Regions from separate parts of the Streptomyces sp. NPDC033178 genome, predicted to be linked through region 2. Evidence: riboswitches for the same ligand, from Rfam matches in the RefSeq annotation. Region 2 holds a riboswitch; each other region holds the start of a gene.
The links. A riboswitch is a leader RNA that binds a small molecule or an ion and turns the genes downstream of it on or off. The one in region 2 is predicted to bind cyclic di-AMP.
Positions count from the first base shown of each region.

Region 1: linked by a shared signal. The riboswitch ahead of ACZ5VQ_RS25015 (C40 family peptidase) and the one ahead of ACZ5VQ_RS21595 (transglycosylase SLT domain-containing protein) in region 2 are both predicted to bind cyclic di-AMP.
Region 3: linked by a shared signal. The riboswitch ahead of ACZ5VQ_RS04060 (C40 family peptidase) and the one ahead of ACZ5VQ_RS21595 (transglycosylase SLT domain-containing protein) in region 2 are both predicted to bind cyclic di-AMP.
Region 4: linked by a shared signal. The riboswitch ahead of ACZ5VQ_RS10720 (M23 family metallopeptidase) and the one ahead of ACZ5VQ_RS21595 (transglycosylase SLT domain-containing protein) in region 2 are both predicted to bind cyclic di-AMP.

Region 1 is NZ_JBVIPT010000010.1:165,502-169,460, reverse strand. It holds gene ACZ5VQ_RS25025 (ATP-dependent Clp protease proteolytic subunit) at 245-880, shown strand; gene ACZ5VQ_RS25020 (hypothetical protein) at 888-1,196, shown strand; cyclic di-AMP (ydaO/yuaA leader) riboswitch at 1,567-1,746, shown strand; gene ACZ5VQ_RS25015 (C40 family peptidase) at 1,750-2,223, shown strand; gene ACZ5VQ_RS25010 (DUF6328 family protein) at 2,314-2,799, shown strand; gene ACZ5VQ_RS25005 (ATP-binding protein) at 2,849-3,292, opposite strand; gene ACZ5VQ_RS25000 (helix-turn-helix domain-containing protein) at 3,556-3,959, shown strand, end outside.
Region 2 is NZ_JBVIPT010000008.1:211,945-215,903, reverse strand. It holds gene ACZ5VQ_RS21605 (CocE/NonD family hydrolase) at 1-19, shown strand, start outside; gene ACZ5VQ_RS21600 (DUF5959 family protein) at 174-1,094, shown strand; cyclic di-AMP (ydaO/yuaA leader) riboswitch at 1,452-1,616, shown strand; gene ACZ5VQ_RS21595 (transglycosylase SLT domain-containing protein) at 1,620-2,363, shown strand; gene ACZ5VQ_RS21590 (HAD family hydrolase) at 2,507-3,322, opposite strand; gene ACZ5VQ_RS21585 (FAD-dependent oxidoreductase) at 3,635-3,959, opposite strand, start outside.
Region 3 is NZ_JBVIPT010000002.1:16,538-20,496, reverse strand. It holds gene pcrA (DNA helicase PcrA) at 1-1,619, opposite strand, end outside; cyclic di-AMP (ydaO/yuaA leader) riboswitch at 2,059-2,230, shown strand; gene ACZ5VQ_RS04060 (C40 family peptidase) at 2,238-3,389, shown strand; gene ACZ5VQ_RS04055 (hypothetical protein) at 3,434-3,787, opposite strand.
Region 4 is NZ_JBVIPT010000004.1:22,602-26,560, reverse strand. It holds gene ACZ5VQ_RS10735 (dihydrofolate reductase family protein) at 1-103, shown strand, start outside; tRNA gene ACZ5VQ_RS10730 (tRNA-Met) at 265-338, shown strand; gene ACZ5VQ_RS10725 (PP2C family protein-serine/threonine phosphatase) at 494-1,597, shown strand; cyclic di-AMP (ydaO/yuaA leader) riboswitch at 1,935-2,090, shown strand; gene ACZ5VQ_RS10720 (M23 family metallopeptidase) at 2,102-3,151, shown strand; gene ACZ5VQ_RS10715 (aldo/keto reductase) at 3,268-3,959, shown strand, end outside.

The sequences.
Region 1 (3,959 bases), on a different contig from region 2:
GAGGCATTCCTGGAGAATCCAGTCGGTCAACTGACGTACGACAGTGAAGAGCCGAGATCCCGGAGGTGAGGGCGACGACACCCCCCAGCAAACAGTGACGGGAATGTGAGACACGATCCCCCCAAGGAGCAAAAAGAGCACCTCTGACCTGGGCATTTAGCTTGATCACTAGAATCTGCTCCCCATCCACGTAATGTACGTCCTGTACATTTTTTACAGGACCTCTCCCGGAGGAGCGTGTGTCATGACCCGACCGTCCGCCCGCCATGTCCTGCCCGAGTTCACCGAACGCACCAGTTCGGGGAGTCGGACCATGGACCCGTACTCGAAGCTGCTGGAAGAGCGGATCGTGTTCCTCGGGACGCCGATCGACGACGTCTCGGCGAACGACGTGATGGCGCAGTTCATGCACCTCGAGTACCAGGCGCCCGACAGGGACATCTCGCTCTACATCAATTCCCCCGGCGGCTCGTTCAGTGCGATGACGGCCGTCTACGACACGATGCAGTTCGTCAGCTGCGAGGTGGAGACGATCTGCCTGGGGCAGGCGGCGTCGGCCGCGGCGGTGCTGCTCGCGGCCGGCACACCGGGCAAGCGGTACGCGCTGCCGGGCGCCCGCGTGCTGATCCACCAGCCGTCGTTCTCCGAGCCCGTCCAGGGACAGGCGTCCGACCTGGCCATTCAGGCCGACGAGTTGATGCGTACCCGCGAGCAGCTGGAGGAGATGCTCGCCCGTCATTCGGGCCAGAGCCGGGAGCGGATCGGTGCGGACATCGAGCGGGACAAGATCCTGGACGCGCAGGCGGCGCTGGAGTACGGACTGGTCGACCGGATCGTCGCGAGCCGGAAGTCCACCCAGAGCGCACGCGGCGCGAGGTGAGCGGCCGATGCTTCCACCCGAGTTGCCGCCGCTGCCGGCCCTGACCCGTGCGGAGGCCGAGCTGATCGACCGTTACCTTGAAGTGGTCGACCTGCTGGGCCGGATCAACCCGGCCCATTCCGGCGACACCTACCGGGGGCTGCGCGCGGCCCAGGCCCTGGTCGGCAGGGCCACCGCGCTGCGCGACGCGCTGGCCCTGATGCACCAACGCGGCGAGCACGAGGTGCACGCGCCGACCCTGGCGCGGGCGCTGCGCGTCCTCGACGGTGAGCGCCGAGCGGGCCGGATCGCGCTACCGCCGCGCTCCGACAGCTGACGTACCGCCACGGACCCGGCGTCACGCAGGCATCTGACGAGACGTCCGGGTCAGGGTTCAAACGGACCGAAAGGCGTACCACCGAACAGCGTAGTCAGAGCTGCTTTTACGGGCCCGTGGAAGTTGCGCAACCCGCGTAGCCTCCGTACGGAATCAGACGTTCCGGTGCTGGTACGAGGGTCGTCGACCCCCTCGACGCCCTCCCGCGGGAAAGGCTGTCCACCCGAACGGGTGAGTGGTGAGTAAGCCCACAAAACGCCGATTCCGCTCGGCTTTTGGGACATCCGTGCGTCAAGATCCCTTCCGACGACAAGCCCCCGCCACAAGCGGCGGGGCGATCCGGGCGGACGCCGAGTCCTGCCGCCGTCCGGATGACCGGTCGACAGAAGTGGATCGGCAGGAGTGGAGGACCCAAGCACGACGGGTCGCCGGAACGGTCACGCCATGACCGGGCCGAGCAGCCCTTGGGGTGAAGCCGCGTCAGCGGCCGGGCAACTTCGCCAGCCCGAATCCGACAGGTCATCCTTCACAGGCGGCTGACGAAGGGTTGCGCATGACTGCGCTCAATCGTGTCCCGTCGCTGTTCAGCAGGGCCGGTACCGCATCGGCTCTCACCATCGCCGCTGTCGGCGGCGGCATCGTGGCCCCCGGATTCACCTCCGGCGCGGAAGCGGCCACACCCGCGACGAAGGCACTCCAGGTAGCAGCCTCGAAGAAGGGCTCCCCGTACAAGTACGGAGCCACGGGGCCCAAGCGCTTCGACTGCTCCGGCCTCACGCTCTACTCGTTCAAGAAGGCGGGCAAGTCCCTGCCGCGTACGGCCGCCGCGCAGTACAACAAGACGAACCATGTCTCCGCTTCGAACCGCAAGCAGGGAGACCTGGTCTTCTTCCACTCGGGCCGGAACGTGTACCACGTCGGCATCTACGCCGGGAAGGGACGGATCTGGCACTCCCCGAAGACCGGGGAAGTGGTGAAGCTCCAGAAGATCTGGACGAAGAGCGTCTGGTACGGCCGGGTCAGGTGACCCGCCCAGGAGGTGGCCGCGGTGATCGCCGCGGCCACCTTCCGGGGCCCGGTGCGTGATATTCGCCGCAGAGTGGTTACTCCTTCACTTATGGGCGACCTTCATCACCACGAGGAGCGCAACGAGACACGGCTTGAGCGCGCCGACCGCAACTTCAACGAACTGCTCCAGGAACTGCGGGTCACGCAGACCGGGGTGCAGATCCTCTTCGCTTTCCTGCTCACCCTCGCGTTCACCCCACGCTTCCCCTCCCTGGACTTGTTCCAGCGCACCACGTACGTCGTCACGCTGCTGCTCTCCGTACTGGCAGCCGCCCTCTTCACCGCCCCCGCCGCGCTGCATCGCCGGCTCTTCCAGCAGGGCGCCAAGCCGCAGGTCGTGAAGGCGTCCTCGCATCTGGCCGAGATCGGGCTCGGCGTGCTCGCGTTCGCTCTCTCCGGTTCGGTCCTGCTCGTCGTGGACGTGGCGACGAGCCGGGCGGGCGGCATCGCGGCCGGTGCGACCACCCTGGTCGTCTGCGCGGGGCTGTGGGCGCTCATCCCCCACCTGATGCAGGGCTCCGCCGACGAGGACTAGCGGGCGCCTTCACGCCACCAGTGGGGCACGGCGCTCAAGGGCACGGCGCTCATTCGGCTCTCACGGGCTGCACCGGTGCGGCCCAGGGCAGCATGATCGAGACCGTCTTGCCGCCCTCTCTGGTGGGCCGGACCGTCAGCTTGCCGCCGCACTCGACGGTCAGCCAACGGACGATCACCATGCCGCGGCCGTTGTCCTGCTGGACGGCCGCGGGCAACCGTTTCGGGAAACGCGGGTGGCTGTCGGTCACCCCGATGCGCAGCTGTTCGTCGCGGTCGAGTTCGATGTCCACCGTGAAGGTGGGCGACTGCCCGAACGTGTGCTGTACGGCGTTGGTGGCGAGCTCCGAGACGATGAGCCGGACCGTGTCGGCGGCCTCCGTGTCGGATGGAAGTCCCCATTCGGCCAGCACGTTCATGACGTATGTGCGGGCGGCGTAGACCGAGGCGGGATCGCTCGGCAGAGTGACGGATGCTTCCTGGTGGTCTGCCATGGCGAGGTCGTCCCTTTCCCACGGGACCGGAGTCCGACACGAAGCGGATGACTTCGAGTACGGTCCCGGACTGGTGCTTGCGCCAGAGTGCCACTACCTCGGCGTTCGTGGTGCCGATCCACCGAGATATGCATATATCTGTCGCTCGAAGCGGTGAACTCTGCGACGGCCGACCGTATTTGGGCGGGGGGCCGGTTCGTCCTCTACGGTCGGCGTGACGCCGGACGATATAGCGCCGGCGCGACGGTCGGAAGGAGACGGCCATGCAGTACGGTCCCGCTGTGCGCCGCCGGAAGCTCGGTGCCGAACTGCGTGCCCTGCGTGCCCGTGCGGGCCTCAAGAGCGGCGAGGCGGCCCGGCTCGTCGGCTGGCACCAGTCGAAGGTGAGCCGGATCGAGACCGGCCGCAGCGGGGTGAAGCCGGCGGACGTGGAACTGCTCCTCGACGCGTACGACGTCCGGGACGCGGAACTGCGCGAGCTGCTCGTGGTGCTGGCGGGCTCCGACGACAACGGCAGGCACCACTGGTGGCACGCCTACCGGGGTCTTCTGCCGTCCACCTACAGCGACTTCATCAGCCTGGAGTCGCAGGCCAGCGTGATGCGCACGCTGGAGAACTCCGTCGTGCCGGGGCTTCTGCAGACACGGGAGTACGCCCGTGAGGTGAC
Region 2 (3,959 bases):
TCCGCGGACCGCGGGGTGAGCTCGTACGCTCCCCGCATGACGGCGAACGCGTACGTGGGCCACACGACCGCGGACGCGTGTGCAGGTCCCACGACTGCGGTCGCGTATGCAGGTCCCACGACCGCGGACGCGTACGTAGGCCGTGCGACCGCAGACGCGTATGTAGAGACCCCATGACCGCGTACGCCTATGTGGGGCCCGAAGACATAAGGGAGGCCGTCCGGTCCAGCGGGGGCGGCGCCCGGATACGGACCCCGGCCGACCTCGACGCCTTCCTGTCCGCCCGCCCCGCCGACGAACTCGCCGAGCCGTTCACCTTCGTCGTCGACACCTCCATGACCCTGCGCCTGGCTCCACGCCGATCCGAACACGTGGCCTGCGCGGACGGGAAACCGGTGCGCGCCGCCGGGGAGTTGGGCTTCGCGCGGACCTCTTCCGGCTGGGCGGTCACGTACGCGAGCAACCAGTCCACCGGTTACTGCCCCGACCCCGAGTCGTGGCGGTCGCTCGCGGCGGCCCTCACCCGTGTGAGCATCGACCGCGCCGGCGCCCACACCGGCGGCTACACACACCCGATCACCTACCGCCGCTGCCCGTCCTGCGCCGAGTGGAACTCCGTACAGGACGCCCACTTCGTCTGCGCCCTCTGCGACGCCGACCTCCCGGCCGACCACCGCACCGGCCCGACGGACCTCGCGCTCCTCGCCGACGAGGAGGGCAATTCGGTCAGGATCACGGTCCTCGGCCGGCACCCGCGGATGGTGGCAGGTCTCGCGGCCGAGATCGTCGTGGAGACGCCTTTCGTCAGCGGCCGCCTCGAACTCGCTCTGTGGCGCCGCCGACTTGAGACCTGGGGGCACGCCCTGGACGCCGCATTGCACCGCGGCGAGGACATCGCATGGATGACGGTGGAGCGAGGCCCGTCGATTTCCATTCGGCTCACGGGAGAACGGGATTGCCCCGAGGTGATCGTGGAGGACGACACGATTTCCATGGCCACCGTGTGCGTCCCCGTCGATCTTCCCCGGAACTGGATCGACAGCCACCGGCAGAAACTGCGTGACGTACTGACCCTCTGGAACCCGGAGGACTGAACTCTCCGGAATCCCGAAGAGCAGCGAGAACGTTTCTGGATAAATAGCCCCTTATGCTGACTGGGCGGACATCCAGACTCCGCCCGACTTGCCCGTATTACGCACGTGTCGCACTTAATTCCCCACCTGCGCCAGTGAATTGAGTCACGTCGGCCCGGGGCCGCAGTTTTGCCGAGCCGGTCGATTCACCTTTGCTCAAAGCAAGTTGAACTTTGCCTTCCGAATGGATCAAGAATTCCCATCCGCCCCGAACAGGTAAATGGCATCGCGATGTGAATTCTGGGCTTGTTCACGGCATGTGCTCTCGCATACGTTCACGTCACTCCGGATGGACCGCCTAATCCTGCCGCCGCCCGGAGATCCCAACCACCCATTCACTCGCGTACGGCAGGAGCGGGGGACCCAGGTAGGCCGCCGGTCCGGATTCCGGAACGGCTCGGGGTGAAGCCGCGTGCAGCATGCGGCCGGGCAGCTCCCGCCCGAACCCGACAGCTCACCTCGCAGGCGTCGGAGAGGAAACGCGCCATGGCCGCACGAGGCAAGCACCGCCGCCCCAGAATGAACACCCTCACGCGTGGCATCGTCGCCGCGGGAACCGGCGGAGCCGCGCTCGCGCTCCCCATCGTGGGGGCCACAGGCGCCCACGCCGCACAGCCGACGCAGGCCGCCCAGGTCGCACCGGCCGCGGTCCCGCAGGTCTCGCTCGTCACGTACAAGGTGGTCGCGGGCGACACCCTGACCAAGATCGCCAAGAAGCACTCCACGAGCGGCGGCTGGCAGAAGCTGTACAAGGCCAACCGTGCGGTCATCGGGGACGACCCGGCGGTCATCCGCCCGGGCCTCAAGCTGACGGTCGGCACGAAAAACGCCCAAACCTCAGCAAAGACGGCAACTGCCTCCAAGGCGACCACCGCGTCCGCCGTCACCCCCGCCGCCGCGAAGACGTACACGAACGACCTGGACGGCTGGATCAAGGAGTCGCTGGACATCATGGCCCAGCAGGGCATCCCGGGGTCGTACGACGGCATCTACCGCAACATCATGCGCGAGTCGTCGGGCAACCCGCAGGCCATGAACAACTGGGACTCCAACGCCGCGGCCGGTACGCCGTCGAAGGGGCTCCTCCAGACCATCGACCCGACCTTCAACGCCTACCACGTGGCCGGCACCTCGATGGACCCCTTCGACCCGGTCGCCAACATCACGGCGGCGTGCAACTACGCCGCCGCGAGGTACGGCTCGATCGACAACGTCTTCGGGGCCTACTGAGCGAGCCGGCAGCGAACGGGCCGCCGGTACCGGGCGGACCGACACCGCGCGAGCCGACACCGCATGAGCCGACACCGGATGTGCCCGCGGCGAGGGGAACCGACCTCTCCGCGGGCCCGCCGCGCCTGCTCGGCGACGGAGAACTAGACCCGCGGGCCGAAGAGCCGTTCCAGTACCACCGCGATGCCGTCGTCCTCGTTCGACAGGGTCACCTCGTCGGCCACCGCCTGGAGTTCGGGGTGGGCGTTGGCCATCGCGACGCCGTGGGCCGCCCAGTCGAACATCGGGATGTCGTTGGGCATGTCACCGAAGGCGATCGTTGTGGCGGGGGTGAGGCCGAGATGTTCGGCCGCCAGGGCGAGCCCCGTCGCCTTGGTCACGCCACATGGCTGGAGTTCGACTGTGCCGGGGCCGGACATCGTGACCGTGGCGAGGGAACCGACCGCTCCGCGGGCCGCGGACGCCAACTCGTCGTCGGACAGCAGGGGATGGCGCAGCAGCACCTTGCTGATGGGTTCCGTCCAGAGGTCGTCGCGGCGCAGGACGCGTACCGCCGGGAGTGTCGGGTGGGGCATCTCGTACCCCGGCTCGATGAGCGTGAGTCCGTCGACCCCGTCCTGGTCGACCGCGGCGTACACGTCCCCGACCTCCGCCTCGATCTTTCCGAGCGCCGTCTCGGCCAGCTCGCGGTCGAGGGTGACCGACCACACCATGCGCTCGGCGCCGGCGTCGTACAGCTGCGCCCCCTGACCGCACACCGCCAGTCCCTGGCTGCCCAGTTCGTCCAGCAGGGGGCGTACGCGTGGCGCCGGGCGCCCCGTCACCACGAGGTGCCTGGCACCTCTCCCGATTGCCATCGCCAGCGCGGCGCGTGACCGGTCCGAAAGGGTGTCGTCGCCTCGCAACAACGTCCCGTCCAGGTCAGTGGCGATGAGTGAATATGCAATCGGTGCGGCCATGATCAGAGAATACGGATCGAACGCCCCAACGACTCGACGGGAACCGGACGTCGTCCGGTATCTCGTCAGGCACAGGGGTACTCGCCGGCACCATCCGTCGGCCACCGAAAGGCAATTCGCGGGCGAGGAGGAGCAGTTGACCATGCCCGCCCTGCTCCCCCGCCCCCGGTCAACCGGCCCCTCGCCCGCCCCCTGGCCCCGCCTCCCCGTGCCCGGCCTCGTCCCGTGGACACGGCTCGCGCGCGGGCCTTCGCGCCGCTCGGCGGCTTCAGTGACGCATTGATGCGTACGCGCACGAAGCGGAGGTTCCGTTCAGCCGTGCGCCCCCACCAGATGCCGGACCAACCTCGGTGAGGCGAACTCCGTCCCGCACACGAACCGCATCACGGGTCCGTACGAAGCCGCCGCCGGCAGCCCCGTGAAGTACAGCCCGGGTACGGAGGACCTGAACCCGGCGCCCAGCTTCGGCGTCCCCCGGCTCACCGCCAGCTCCGTACGCAGTTCGTGCCCGAGGAAGTCCATCGCGGCGAGGTCGACGCGGTATCCGGTCGCGGCGACGACGTGGTCCGCGGAGAGTTCCTCGACGCGTCCGTCGAGGTTCCGGACGGCGAGGGCCGGGTGGCCGCCCGCCGATCCG
Region 3 (3,959 bases), on a different contig from region 2:
GACGCCATGCCGTACGCCTCGTCGACGCGGCGCAGTGCCTGCGCGAAGCTGATCTTCTCGCGCTGGGAGAGCGCGTCGATCATCGCCTCGGCGCGGTCGCCGATGCCGCGCTTGGGGACGTTGAGAATGCGGCGCAGCGGTACGGAGTCCTCGGGGTTCGCGAGCACGCGCAGGTACGCGAGGACGTCGCGGACCTCCTTGCGCTCGTAGAAGCGGACGCCGCCGACGACCTTGTAGGGCAGGCCGACGCGGATGAAGACCTCTTCGAAGACACGGGACTGCGCGTTCGTACGGTAGAAGACCGCGACGTCGCCCGCCTTCGCGTCGCCCGCGTCCGTGAGCCGGTCGATCTCGTCGGCGACGAACTGGGCCTCGTCGTGCTCGGTGTCGGCGACATAGCCGGTGATCTGGGCGCCCGCGCCCGCGTTGGTCCACAGGTTCTTGGGGCGGCGCGACTCGTTGCGCTCGATGACCGCGTTGGCGGCGGTGAGGATCGTCTGCGTCGAGCGGTAGTTCTGCTCCAGCAGGATCGTCGTCGTGTTCGGGTAGTCCTCCTCGAACTGGAGGATGTTGCGGATGGTCGCGCCGCGGAAGGCGTAGATCGACTGGTCCGCGTCACCCACCACGCACAGTTCGGCCGGCGGGAGGTCGTGCTCGCTCGGCGGTACGTCGACCGGGTGCTCGGAGGTGCCGACGAGCTCCCGGACGAGGGCGTACTGCGCGTGGTTCGTGTCCTGGTACTCGTCGACCAGGACGTGCCGGAAGCGGCGGCGGTAGTGCTCGGCGACGTCCGGGAAGGCGCGCAGGAGGTTGACCGTCGTCATGATCAGGTCGTCGAAGTCCAGCGCGTTCGCCTCGCGCAGGCGTGACTGGTACATCGCGTAGGCCTGGGCGAGGGTCTTCTCGAAGCCGTCGGCGGCCTGGGCGGCGAAGTCCTCCTCGTCGATCAGCTCGTTCTTCAGGTTCGAGATCTTGGCGCTGAACGACTTGGGCGGGAAGCGCTTGGGGTCGAGGTCCAGGTCACGGCAGACCAGGGCCATGAGGCGCTTGCTGTCGGCGGCGTCGTAGATCGAGAAGGAGGAGGTGAAGCCGAGCTGCTTCGACTCGCGCCGCAGGATACGTACACACGCGCTGTGGAAGGTCATCACCCACATCGCGTTGGCGCGCGGGCCGACGAGCTGCTCGACGCGCTCCTTCATCTCGCCCGCGGCCTTGTTCGTGAAGGTGATCGCGAGGATCTGGCCCGGGTGCACCCTGCGCTCGCCCAGCAGGTGGGCGATCCGGTGCGTGAGCACACGGGTCTTGCCGGAACCCGCGCCGGCCACGATGAGCAGCGGCGAACCGTGGTGGACCACCGCCGCGCGCTGGTTCTCGTTCAGCCCGTCCAGGAGCGCGGCCGGGTCCACGTGCGGGCGGGGCGCGCCGTCACGGTAGTACCCGTCCCGGCTCGGCGGCACGTCGAAGTGGCCGCCGAACAAATCGTCCGGAACGGGCTCCGACTCCTGCCCCTGGTCCTCGGGCGGCGGCGGGGGCTCGTCCTCGGGCGGCGGGGGCTCCTCCTCGTGGGCCCGCGAGGGCTTGAGGTCCGCCAGGAAGCTGTCATCAAAGAGGCTGCTCATCGCTCTCCGAGTCTAGGCGCCCCCACTGACAGCCCGCCGCCACCCTGGAAACTCGACGGGGTCGCTCCGCGGGGGTGCGGGTTTCTGTGGCTGCTCGCCTCGGTTTCGTCACCCTCCGGTGGGGGTTTGCAGCGGTCCGTGATCAGGTGGTCGAGCTGCGGCTTCGGCTGGGATTCGGGAGCGCCGTGTCGTGGGTGCGGGTCGGCTGTGGTTGGCGTGCGCAGTTCCCCGCGCCCCTGGAGGGGCGCTGCAGTGGGCCGGGCTTCATCCAGTGGACAACTCGGGCCAGACCTATCCGAATTGGCTACCGCGCGTCGAGCCCAAGGCTAAGGTCACGAAAATGTATCGGGCATATCGCGCATCAAACTTCACAGGGGCCACAGGAATTGGCTAACTTTTATGTGGGCCGCACGACCCGCACCGGCGAACACGCCGGGCCGAGCGGCCTCCGCCGAATCCGGCAGGCCCTCGTGGCCGACGGAGCCGGGGACCCAACCGACCTTGGGGTGAATCGGTCCAACTCCCTTCGGGGAAACGGACCGTAGGGCAAACCTTCCGGAGCACCCGCCCGAACCCGACAGCTAACTCGGTAGGCGGATGACGGAAGGAGACGCCCTCGTGGCGCCACACCGCAGGTCCCGGCCCCCCAGTCCCATGGGCATACGGACTCCGGCCATCGCCACCGCGGCCCTGACCTCGGTGGCCCTCCTCTCCCAGACGGCGAACGCGTCCCCCTCCGAGGAGCCCAGGCCCAGCCTTGAGGAAGTCGAGAAGAAGGTCGACGACCTCTACCGCCAGGCGGAGACGGCCGGCGAGAAGTACAACGCGGCCAAGGAGAAGACCACCAAGCAGAAGAAGCGCGTCGACACCCTGCTCGACGACGTGGCGCGCCGCACGGAGAAGCTCAACGACGCGCGTGAGGAACTCGGTACGTTCGCCGCCGCGCAGTACCGCACCGGGGCCGCCGCCCCCGACACCGCCTCCCTGCTCCTCGCGGACAACCCGCAGGACTACTTCGACCAGACCCAGCTGATGGACCGGTTGACCAGCCGCCAGAAGCAGTCCGTCGACGACTACGTGACGCAGCAGACCACCACGACGGAGAAGCGGCAGGAGGCGTCCGAGAGCCTGGAGACGCTGACCAGGACGCAGAGCTCGCTGAAGACGTCCAAGGCGGACGTCCAGCGGAAGCTCGCCACCGCGCGCGACCTCCTTTCGAAGCTGACCGCCGAGGAGAAGGCGCGGCTCGCCGCGATCGAGCGGAAGAAGCAGGAAGAGGCCCAGCGCAAGGCGGACGAGCTGGCCCGGCAGCAGGCGGCCGACGCCGAGCGGCGGCGCCAGGAGGCGGCACAGGGCGCCGGGACCTCCATGGGCTCCGGGAGCGCCGCGGGGACCTCCGGGTCCGGCTCCGCCGCCTCCACCGCCAAGGCCGACAAGGCGCTCGCCTTCGCCCGCGCCCAGACAGGCAAGCCGTACGTCTGGGGCGCGAGCGGCCCCGGCTCGTACGACTGCTCCGGGCTCACCCAGGCCGCCTGGAAGGCCGCCGGCGTCACACTCCCGCGTACCACCTGGGACCAGGTCAAGGCCGGCACGATGGTCTCCGTGAACAGCGCCCAGCCCGGTGACCTCGTCTTCTTCTACGACGACATCAGCCACGTCGGCATCTACATCGGCGACGGAATGATGATCCACGCGCCCAAGCCGGGGGCGTACGTCCGCGAGGAGTCGATCTACTACATGCCGATCCACAGCGTGGTGCGCCCGGCGTGAGGGGCTTTTCGCAGACCTGAGTGGAAATGGGAGCCTGTTTCCGCTCAGGTCCAGAGCACCGCGATGAAGATGTTCACCGTGGTCAGGCCGCCCACCAGGCCGAACAGGCCGTTCTCCACCTTTTCCTCGTCCCGTTTCACGTACACGAGGCCGAGGATCACGACCAGCAGGGCGAGCTTCACGCCGATCTTGATGTTGTTGACGGTCTGGTCGTCGGCCTGGTTGAGGCCGACCAGGATCGCGCCGGTGACCAGCATGGTCAGCGCGCCGTGGAGCATGGCGGGGCTGAAGCGGGCCGTGCCGTCACTCATGGCCTTCAGCTGCGTGAGAAAGCCGCCGAGGAGGGACGCGATGCCGATGATGTGCAGGGCGACGAAGACATGAATGAGTACGTCCATGAGCCCGGACACTAACCAAACGCCTCCGCACCACCACGCACCGCCCCCGGCCTCGCACACCCGCCCCCGCCGGCCCTGTGCACCCCGCGCTGCCGTACCCACACGCCCGGCCCCGCCCGCCCCACGGGCCCCTGGCAGCTCCCGCACCACACCCCGGCGGAGCCCATAGCAT
Region 4 (3,959 bases), on a different contig from region 2:
GGGCGCGGACGGCAGCGGGCTGCTGGCCGCGGCCGGCGCCGACGTCCTGGTGCTGCCGGAGTACGAGGCCGACGCGAAGGCCCCCAACCGCCATCTCGGCTGACGGGCCGGGCGGACCGGTGTCGCCGACCTGCCCGTTTCCCGCCGGTACGGCCGACCCGTACCGCCGATCAGTACATTTCGTGTCAAAACCTCCGGTGAAGCGCAGGCGACATCAACGCGTGTGCTTTGGGTCCCGCGAATGGCGTACAGTGGTCTTAACGACGCGGGGTGGAGCAGCTCGGTAGCTCGCTGGGCTCATAACCCAGAGGTCGCAGGTTCAAATCCTGTCCCCGCTACTGAAGGCCCGAGGCCGGAATCCGATCAAGGATTCCGGCCTCAGGTGTTTCCCGTACATCTCCTCAGGTGCTTCCCCGGGTGTTCGGGCAGGTGTCCTCACCCGCCCGGTCCTCGCCCGCTCGCACGCCGTCCCCGCTCCCGGAAGCCTGGACAGGTGGAGGAGCAGGAGCCGGAGCGCGTCGAGCCCGTGGAGAGGACCGCCTCGTACCAGCGCACGCTCGTCCGCGTGCTGCCGGCGCTGCTGATCGCCGCGGGCGTCTGCTACGACCTCCTCACCCCGCAGGACTTCACCGCGGCTCCCTTCTTCACGGCCGCGGTGCTCATCGCCGCAGCCCTCTTCTCGCTCGGCGCCACCGTGTGGACGGGAATCGCGGCGACCGTGGGCATGGGAATCGTGCACCTCAGGTTCGCCTTCGACGCGGGCGCGGTCACCGAGGTCCTCACCGTGGCCACGGCCGCCGCGCTCGCCGTCGGCATCAACCGGCTCGTGGTCCGCGGCAACGCGCGCCTCGCCACCGCCCGCGAGGTCGCGGAGGCCGCCCAGTGGGCCGTACTGCCCGAACCGGCGGCGCGGATCGGCGGCCTGGAGATCGCGGCACGGTACGAGGCCGCGCAGGAGGGCGCGTTCATCGGGGGCGACCTGTACGCCGTGCAGGACACCCCGCACGGCGTACGGCTCCTCGTGGGCGACGTACGGGGCAAGGGCATGGGAGCGGTCGCCGTCGTCGCCGTACTCATCGGTGCCTTCCGGGAGGCCGCCGAACAGGAGGCGAGCCTGGAGGCGGTCGCGCAGCGGCTGGAGCGGGCGCTCGCGCGCGAAGGTGTCCGGCGCGACACCATCGCGGTCCTCGAGGACTTCACCACCGCCGTGCTCGCCGAGATCCCGCACGGCACCCCGGTCGTACGCCTCGTGAACCGCGGCCACCCCGGGCCTCTTCTGCTGTACGGCGACGGAGAGGTACGTACGCTCGCCGCGCCGGAGCCCGCGCTGCCGCTCGGGACGGGGGAATTGGGGACCTGGCCCGACCGCGCGCAGGAGGAGGCCTTCCCGGGTGGGACCATGCTGCTCTTCCACACGGACGGGCTGTCCGAGGCTCGGGACCGGCGAGGAGTCTTCTTCGATCCGGCGCGGCATCTGTCCGGGCGGGTCTTCGCCGGGCCCGACGAGTTGCTCGCCGCGGTACTGGACGACGTCCTGCGGCACACCGGGGGCGGGGCCGCCGACGACATGGCACTGCTCGCGGTGCGGCGGCCATGAGGGCGCGGCAGTCGGGAGAGCGCGGCGGTCCTGAGGGAGCGGGAGTGCTGATTGCACGGCGGTCGTGGGTGCGGCGGGCGTGAGATGCGTCGCTCTCTCGGCGGCCCATATCACTGCTGGTAGTCGAACGGCATCCCTCCGCTCAACAACTGACACACCATCAACAAGACTCCCGTTCCTGAATGGCGATCAACTCGCCCGATTTACCCCGCTCATGACCTGTAAGTCCAGGCCAAGAGGCTTAACGATCATCAGGAACAGCTTGGAATCCGGTGCCCGGGTCTATTAACGTTCGATAACGCAGCGCGGTCGTCCCAGCCGTCACAAGAGTCGGCTCCGTGCGCACGCGCCGAATTCCGCAAGGGAACCGGGGAACCATCACTTGGGGTGAATCGCACGTCTTCGCGGTGTAGCGCACCGCGGTTGACGCGCGTAGGAGACCTTCCTGCTCCGAACCCGTCAGCTAACCCGGTAGGCGAGAAGGAAGGAAAGGAGTGCGCCTACGTGGCGTCCAACCGGCCTGCCCCCACACCCTCGTTCGTGCCGAATGAGTTGACGGGTGAGTCCTCGGGTGACAAGAAGCCCGACACCTTCGCCTACGGCGCTCGTAAGGACGAGGAGACGTGGGAGGTCTGGAATCCCAGCGCGGAGACCGTCCTTCCCGTCCGCGGTCGGCACCGTGTCTCCAAGCAGCGCGGCGGAGGACTCGCCCGTAGCTCGACCGTTCTGGGCGTCGGTGTCATAGCCGCCGTCGGTGCGGGTGGCATGGCCACCGCGCAGACCGGCAAGCCTCCGGTGTCGATCTCGATCCCCGACCTGCCGAACGTCGGCTCGCCGTTCTCGGACGACGACGCCCCCGAGGGCTCCAGCACCCCGATCACCGCCGTCGGCCTCACGACCGCCGACGCCGAGCAGGGCAACTCGGACGCGGGTGAGGCCCTGCGCGCCCGCATCATGCTCCAGGCCGAGCAGCAGCAGGACCAGGTGGACCGCGAGGCCCAGGAGGCCGCCGAGGCCGCTGCCGCCAAGAAGGCCGCCACGCTGGCCGCCAAGGAGCGGGACGCCGCCGAGGCCAAGGTCGCCGCCGCCAAGAAGAAGGCGGACCAGGAGGCCAAGGAGAAGGCCGAGGCCGCGCGCCTCGCCGAGCTCGCCAAGCAGTTCACGCTGCCCACCTCCTCGTACACGATCACCTCCACCTTCGGGCAGTCCGGTGCGCTGTGGTCGTCCGGCCAGCACACGGGTCTGGACTTCGCCGCTCCCACGGGTACCCCGATCAAGGCCGTTCACAGCGGCACGATCACCGAGGCCGGCTGGAACGGCTCGTACGGCTACCGCACGGTCCTCACGCTCGACGACGGTACGGAGGTCTGGTACGCGCACCAGTCGTCGATCGGTGTCAGCGTCGGGCAGAAGGTGGCCACCGGCGACATCATCGGCCGCGTGGGCGCGACCGGCAACGTCACCGGGGCGCACCTCCACCTGGAGGTCCACACCAGCGGCGGCGACGGCATCGACCCGATGGCGTGGCTGCGCGGCAAGGGGCTCACCCCGTAGGGCGGGCCTGAAGCGTGAGGCGGGCCCGACCTGTAAGGCGGGCCTGAAGCGTGAGGCGGGCCCGAGAGGTTCCCGGGTGCGGAATACGGCCGTCCGGTACGGCCGTTGACCCACCCATGACTTCTCTCCGCAAGCTGGGTTCGTCCGACCTCGAGGTCTTCCCGCTGTCCCTCGGCGGCAACGTCTTCGGCTGGACCGCCGACGAGGCGCAGTCCTTCGCCGTGCTCGACGCGTACACCGCCGCGGGCGGGAACTTCGTCGACACCGCCGACACCTACTCGGCCTGGGTGCCGGGCAACGAGGGCGGTGAGTCGGAGACCGTCCTGGGCGACTGGCTCGCCGCGCGCGGCAACCGCGCCGACGTCGTCGTCGCCACCAAGGTCGGTGCGCACCCCCGGTACAAGGGTCTGTCCGGGGTGAACATCAAGGCCGCGGCCGACGCGTCACTGCGGCGGCTGAAGACGGACTACATCGACCTGTACTACACCCACTTCGACGACCCGTCCGTGCCGGTCGAGGAGATCCTCACGGCCCTGGACGAGCTCGTCCGTGCCGGTAAAGTGCGCGCGATCGCCGCGTCCAACCTCTCCCCCGAGCGGCTTCAGGAGTCCCTCGACCTCTCCGACCGCGAGGGCCTCGCGCGGTACGTCGCGCTGCAGCCCCGGTACAACCTCGTCTCCCGCGACTCGTACGAGGGCCCGCTCCGGGATGTCGCCTCCCGGGCCGGTCTGGCCGTCGTCCCCTACTCCTCGCTCGCCTCGGGCTTCCTCACCGGCAAGTACCGGGCGGGTGCCGTGGTCGACAGCGC